One region of the Bradyrhizobium sp. STM 3557 genome, then DNA from elsewhere that is predicted to be linked to it. Evidence: riboswitches for the same ligand, from Rfam matches in the RefSeq annotation. Region 1 holds a riboswitch; the other holds the start of a gene.

The links. A riboswitch is a leader RNA that binds a small molecule or an ion and turns the genes downstream of it on or off. The one in region 1 is predicted to bind S-adenosylmethionine.
Region 2: linked by a shared signal. The riboswitch ahead of P6U24_RS03575 (O-succinylhomoserine sulfhydrylase) and the one ahead of P6U24_RS07045 (homoserine O-acetyltransferase) in region 1 are both predicted to bind S-adenosylmethionine.

What each region holds. Positions count from the first base shown of each region.
Region 1 covers NZ_CP120697.1:1,554,042-1,557,509, forward strand. Annotated here, with positions in the region: gene hisC (histidinol-phosphate transaminase) at 1-636, opposite strand, end outside; gene P6U24_RS07040 (chorismate mutase) at 676-1,509, opposite strand; SAM riboswitch at 1,714-1,793, shown strand; gene P6U24_RS07045 (homoserine O-acetyltransferase) at 1,884-3,116, shown strand; gene metW (methionine biosynthesis protein MetW) at 3,120-3,468, shown strand, end outside.
Region 2 covers NZ_CP120697.1:773,338-776,805, forward strand. Annotated here, with positions in the region: gene P6U24_RS03570 (SGNH/GDSL hydrolase family protein) at 1-301, shown strand, start outside; gene P6U24_RS03575 (O-succinylhomoserine sulfhydrylase) at 401-1,600, opposite strand; SAM riboswitch at 1,673-1,752, opposite strand; gene P6U24_RS03580 (2'-deoxycytidine 5'-triphosphate deaminase) at 1,880-2,986, shown strand; gene P6U24_RS03585 (MATE family efflux transporter) at 3,151-3,468, shown strand, end outside.

The DNA.
Region 1 (3,468 bases):
GTTCTCGGTCGTTGCCACCAGTTCGATGCCGAGCTCGTAGTCATTGCGCGAGACGTAGTCTGAATAGGCGGCGTCCAGCACCAGCAGGACATGCGAAGGCAGACCGGCGCGCAGCCGCTTGACCTCGTCGAATGGGATGTAGGTGCCAGTCGGGTTGTTCGGGTTGGCGAGCCAGACCAGCTTGGTGCGCGGCGTGACCGCGTTCAGGATCGCATCGACATCGCAGGTGAAGTCGGTCTCGGCGGCGATCACGTTCTTGGCGCCGCAGCCCATGGTCGCGATCGGATAAACCAAAAAGCCGTGCGTGGTCGAGATCGCCTCGTCGCCCTGGCCGAGGAACGCGTGCGCCAAGAGGTTCAGGATCTCGTCGGAGCCGGCGCCGCAGATGATGCGGTCGGGATCGAGCCCGAAAGTGCGGCCGATCGCCTCGCGCAGCACCCGGGAGGTCCCTTCCGGATAGTCCTCCAGATGCGCCGCTGCGCTCTTGAACGCCTCGATCGCCTTCGGCGACGGTCCGAACGGGGTCTCGTTGGCGGACAGCTTGAACACCTTGCGGCCCGGCTCCGGCGTCGGGCTCTTGCCGGGGGTGTAGGGCGCAATATCGAGGATGCCGGGATTCGGCACAGGGCGGGACATTTCAGACTCCGGAAGGTATCAAGGGCGGGCAATCGAGCCCTAGCTCGGGACCGTATAGCGCGTTGCATGGCCGCCGACGAGGGCCGTCGAGCGCACCGAGGCGCCCGCTGCGATCAGGGCTGACTTGATCTGGTCGATCCCGGTGGGGGCCGTGATCGAGACCAGCAGCGCGGCGCTGTCGAACGCGGTGTCGGGCACCGCGACGACATCGGCGAGCGGTGACAGCGCCCGGGACACCTGCGCGTTCCAGCCGGAGACGCGGACGCTCCAGGTCTCGACCTCCGTCAGCAATGCGTCATCGGCGACGCGCGAGATCGCAAATACCGGCAGGGCGGCCGGATGATCGGCGCGCTCGAGGAACGGCATCCGCGCGATGATCTTCGGCGCACCGACCGGCTCCAGCGTGATCCACCACGGCGTGTGGCCTGCGATCGCCGACACCAGCGCCAGGTCGCCCTTGGAGCTCGCCACCGCCTCGACCGCGGCCTGGGCGCTGAAATGCGCCACATAGGGCACCAGGAAGCCGAAATGAAAGCGCGCGGAATCGCGCATCGCGGATTCGCCGACCGACACATCGGCATGCACCGAAAACGGCGCCTGCACATAGGTGAAGGTGGAGACGATCACGCGCCAGATGCTCTCGACCGTATCGAGCGGCAGGATGCCGCGATGGCGCTCGACCAGGCGCCGCATCATGTCGGCCTCGCGCGCCGGGCGAAACGCCGATCCGACCTCCTGGGTCTTCTTGACCTTGATCAGGCGGTCGATGATGTCGCCGCGCTGCATCAGCAGCCGATGCATCTGCTCGTCGATCGTGTCGATCTCCTTGCGCAGGTCGGCGAGCGATGGCGGGGCGGGAGGCGTCTGGGGCATCGGCGGAATCTCGCTAATCGTTCTCGAAAGGGGCGCTGGCCCAACGTCTCTACGAGGACATCGTGGTTCTGTCGCATCAACGAGCATGGCGCAACATCAAGTTTATCTGATGCTGATGAGGCCGAATGCTCCGGCGATGCGGCCGGACCTCGATGCGGTTAACCATGCCTCGCCTTGACGGCGACACCGAGCCGGACTAGTTTACGAAGGTTCCGTGGTCATTTGAGCCGGCCGGCTTGCAGCCACGTTAAAAAACTCGCTAAACAGGCCGGGGACAGTTTCGATCCCGGCCGAACCCAGTTCAGGCCGGGTTTTTTGTGGCCTGATTTGTCGCGCGGTTCGGGAGCCCCGGCGAGCAGCCGGGGACGAAGCAGATGACAGGCCTGACATCCAAATCGAAGGCGGCCAAATCGAAGCTCGTGTCGCCGCGGCGCACGATCCAGCCGGAAGAGCGCTCGCATGAAGTGGATCATCCGAGCTCGCAGCTTGCGATGTTCGGCCCCGATCAGCCGTTGAGACTCGATTGCGGCGTCGATCTCGCGCCATTCCAGATCGCCTATCAGACCTATGGCGAGCTCAATGCCGACAAGTCCAACGCCATTCTGGTCTGTCACGCGCTCACCGGTGATCAGCATGTCGCCAATCCTCATCCCGTCACCGGCAAGCCCGGCTGGTGGGAGACGCTGGTCGGCCCCGGCCGTCCGCTCGACCCCTCGCGCTACTTCATCATCTGCTCCAACGTAATCGGCGGCTGCATGGGCTCGACCGGGCCGGCCTCGCTCAATCCCGCGACCGGCAAGGCGTTCGGGCTGGACTTCCCGATCATCACCATTCCCGACATGGTGCGCGCGCAGGCGATGCTGATCGATAAGCTCGGCATCGACACGCTGTTTGCCGTTGTCGGCGGCTCGATGGGCGGCATGCAGGTGCTGCAATGGACCGCCGCCTATGCGCAGCGCGTGTTCTCGGCCCTGCCGATCGCCTGTGCCACGCGGCATTCGGCGCAGAACATTGCCTTTCATGAGCTCGGCCGCCAGGCCGTGATGGCCGATCCGGACTGGGATCACGGCCGCTATGCCGACAAGGGCATCCATCCGCATCGCGGGCTCGCCGTGGCGCGGATGGCCGCACACATCACCTACCTCTCGGACGCAGCGCTGCATCGCAAGTTCGGACGGCGCATGCAGGACCGCGAGTTGCCGACCTTCTCGTTCGACGCCGACTTCCAGGTCGAGAGCTATCTGCGTTATCAAGGCTCGTCCTTCGTCGAGCGCTTCGATGCCAACTCCTATCTTTATTTGACTCGTGCGATGGACTATTTCGATATCGCCGCCGATCATGACGGTGCGCTGGCGCAAGCGTTTCGCGGCACCAAGACCCGTTTCTGCGTGGTGTCCTTCACCAGCGACTGGCTGTTTCCGACAGCGGAGTCGCGGGCACTGGTGCACGCGCTCAACGCCTCCAACGCGCGGGTGTCGTTCGCCGAGATCGAGACCGACAAGGGCCATGACGCCTTCCTGCTCGATGTGCCCGAGTTCTTCGACATCGCCAGCGCATTCCTGGACTCGGCGGGCCATGCCCGCGGGCTGACCGCGCAGGGGGAGTAAGCGATGTCGATGCAGCAACAGGTTCTGCCGCTGAACGGCCTCGCGGGTGCGCAGCCACTGGCCTATCGCGCCGATCATCTTCTTATTGCGGAGATGATCGAGCGCGGCTCGCGGGTGCTCGACGTCGGCTGCGGCGATGGTGATCTCCTGCAGCTTCTCGAGAGTCGCGGCATCGACGGGCGCGGCATCGAGCTGTCGCGCGAGGGCGTCAACCGCTGCGTTGCCAAGGGGCTTGCCGTCGTGCAGGGCGACGCCGACACCGATCTCGTCAACTATCCCGACGATGCCTTCGACTATGTGATCCTGTCGCAGACTTTGCAGGCGACGCGGCAGCCCAGGGCCGTGCTGGAAA
Region 2 (3,468 bases), 780 kb from region 1:
GCAGTATTCACCGCGCGTGATCGAGCGGCCGGAAAGCGCAAGCCGGATGATCAAGGCGCTCAGCCGGATCGCCGAGCTGCATCACGTCGGCATCTTCCCGCGCTTCGAGGTCATGCGCGACTGGCACGAGCGGCAGGACATTCCGATCAACGATTTCGTCATCGCTGACGGCCTGCACATGAACGATTGGGGCTATGCCTGCTTCGCCCAGCTGCTTGGCGACGACATCATCCGCTCGGTGGGCGCGGTGAAGATCGGCGTCAACACGCCGCCCGACGTGCCGAGCTATCGGCGAATGTGATGAGAGGCGGGTAGGCAGTAGCGAATAGCGAGTAGGGAATGGCGAATCGTAAATCGTAAAATCCATTCGCTATTCGCTACTCACCATTCGCGGCGAAAGCTACGCTTTCGCCAACGCGGCATCCAAGTCGGCAATCAGATCGTCCGGATGTTCGAGGCCGGCGGAGTAGCGGATGAAGCCTTCGCTGATGCCGAGCTCGGCGCGCGCTTCCGGCGTCAGCCGCTGATGGGTGGTGGTGGCGGGATGAGTGACCAGCGTCTTGGCGTCGCCGAGATTGTTGGAGATCTTGGCGAGCTTGAGTGCATTGAGCGTGCGGAAGGCGGCCGGCTTGCCGCCTTCGACCTCGAAGCCGATCAGGGTCGAGCCGGCGCGCATCTGCTTCCTGACGGTTGCGGCCTGCGGATGGTCCTCACGTCCGGGATAGATGAGCCGCGAGATTTTCTTGTGGCTCGCCAGGAAGTCGGCGACCTTCGCTGCGTTCTCAGTCTGCGCACGCACGCGCACCGCGAGCGTCTCCAGTCCCTTCAGCAGCACCCAGGCGTTGAAGGGCGACAGCGACGGGCCGGTCTGGCGCATGAAATTGTGGATGTGCTCGTTGATGAAGGCCTCCGACGACAGGATCACGCCGCCGAGACTGCGGCCCTGGCCATCGATATGCTTGGTCGCGGAATAGACCACGACGTCGGCGCCGAGCGCGAGCGGGCTCTGCCAGATCGGCGTAGCGAAGACATTGTCGACGATCAGCCGGGCGCCGTGTGCATGCGCGACTTCCGCGATGGCGCCGATGTCGAGCACGTCGAGCGTCGGATTGGTCGGGCTTTCCAGGAAGCAGGTCTTGGTGTTCGGCCGCATCGCGCGCTGCCACTGGTCGAGATCGAGTCCGTCGACCAGAGTCGACTCGATGCCGTAGCGCGGCAGCAGGTCCTCGATCACGAAGCGGCACGAGCCGAACATCGCCTTGGAGGCGACGACATGATCGCCGGCGCGCAAGGGCGCCAGGATGGCGGTGGTCACGGCGGCCATGCCGGTGGCGGCCGAGCGGCAGGCCTCGGCGCCTTCGAGCTCGATCATGCGGCGCTCGAACATCGCGGTGGTCGGGTTGGAGAAGCGCGAATAGATGAAGCCGGGGTCCTCGCCCTTGAAGCGCGCCTCGCATTCCTCGGCGCTGCCATAGACGAAGCCCTGGGTCAGAAACAGGGCCTCGGACGTCTCGCCGAATTCGGAGCGCAGGGTGCCGGAATGCACCAGGCGGGTTTCGGGCCGGTACTGGGTCAGCGCGGGAACGGTGGTTTTGGACATGTGACCTCCATCGTGACCACGGGTGAAATGGCCACAAAAAAACCGGCCTGGGAAAATTCCTCAAGGCCGGGATCACATCTGTCCCCGGCCTGTTTAGCGATTTATTTAACGTGGCTGCAAGCCGGCCGGCTCAAATCACCACGGGATAAGTCGTGCTCTTAATCGCCCGCGGCCTTTCCGTCAAGCCGGCCATCGGATAACCGGGTAGAGGCCCAATATATGGGGCTGGGCGCGCTTCCAGGCCCACTTTAAAGTAATCAGGCCGCGAGGGATCAGGCTTTGTCGTTTCAACTGCCAGCCGATGCCAATGGCATCCTGCCCGACCGCATGATCGCGGCGATGGCGGAGGCTGGCCTGATCATTCCCGCATACGACTTCGTCGAGAGTCAGATCCAGCCAGCCAGCCTGGACCTGCGGCTCGGCGATGTCGCCTACCGCGTGCGCGCCAGCTTCCTGCCGGGCCCCGGCGCGACGGTTGCCGAGCGCATCGATGAATTGAAGCTGCACGAGATCGCGCTCGCGGACGGTGCGGTGCTGGAGACCAACTGCGTCTACATCGTGCCGCTCCTGGAGAGCCTGGCGCTGCCGAAGGACATCGTAGCAAGCGCCAATCCGAAGAGTTCGACCGGGCGGCTTGACGTGTTCACGCGCGTGATTGCCGACGGCACCAGGCGGTTCGATATGATCGGGGCCGGCTATCACGGTCCGCTCTATGCCGAGATCAGCCCGAAGACGTTTCCGGTCCTGCTTCGCGAAGGTTCGCGGCTCTCGCAGGTCCGTTTCCGCGCAGGGCAGGCGGTGCTGGATGCAGATGAGCTCGATGCGCTGCATCAGGCCGAGCGGCTGGTCGACCGCGACGATGCCGATCTCGTCGGCGGCGTCGCCGTGTCGGTCGATCTCTCCGGCGCGAACTCGGGCGGCTTCGTCGGCTATCGCGCCAAGCGCCACACCGGCGTGGTCGATATCGACCGCCGTGGTGGCTATCCGGTCGACGATTTCTGGGAGCCGATCAAGGCGCGCGCCGACGGCAGCCTGATTCTCGATCCCGGCGAGTTCTATATTCTCGCTTCCAAGGAAGCTGTGCAGGTGCCGCCGGACTACGCGGCGGAGATGGTGCCGTTCGATCCCTTGGTCGGCGAATTCCGCGTCCATTACGCCGGCTTCTTCGATCCCGGCTTCGGCTATGCGGGCGCCGGCGGGCAGGGTGCGCGCGCCGTGCTGGAGGTGCGCTCGCGCGAGGTGCCGTTCATCCTCGAGCACGGCCAGATTGTCGGCCGCCTGGTCTATGAGAAGATGCTGGCGCGCCCCGATGCGATGTATGGCCAGCGCATCGGCTCCAACTACCAGGCGCAAGGCCTGAAGCTGTCGAAGCATTTTCGTCTCTGATATCCCCCCGCCTGCATTCCCCGCAGGTCCCCAATGCGCCGATGGCCGCAGGGAAATCGCGGCGGACGTGCTAGGACATCCTCGCGCGGCGCTAGCGCCATGACAAAATTCAACCAGCGCACAATATCTGCCGTGCGGAATGCGGCGAGCCCCTGGGGAGAGAGATGTCCGAAATCGGCGTCGCCGAAATCCCGGTTGATGAGAGGGAGCAGCCGTTGCCGCCGCCGGTGGCGCCGGCAAAGAGCGTGCTGACCGACGGGCCGATCCTGCGCACGCTGCTCTCACTGGCCTGGCCGAACGTGATCGCGCTCTCGGCCGGCACCTGCGTGGTGATCGCGGAGACCTCCTATATCGGCTTGCTGGGCGTCGAGGCGCTTGCCGCGATGGCGTTGGTGTTTCCGCTCGTCATCCTCACCATGACCATGTCGGGCGGCGCGATGGGCGGCGGCGTCGCCTCGGCGATCGCACGCGCGCTCGGTGCC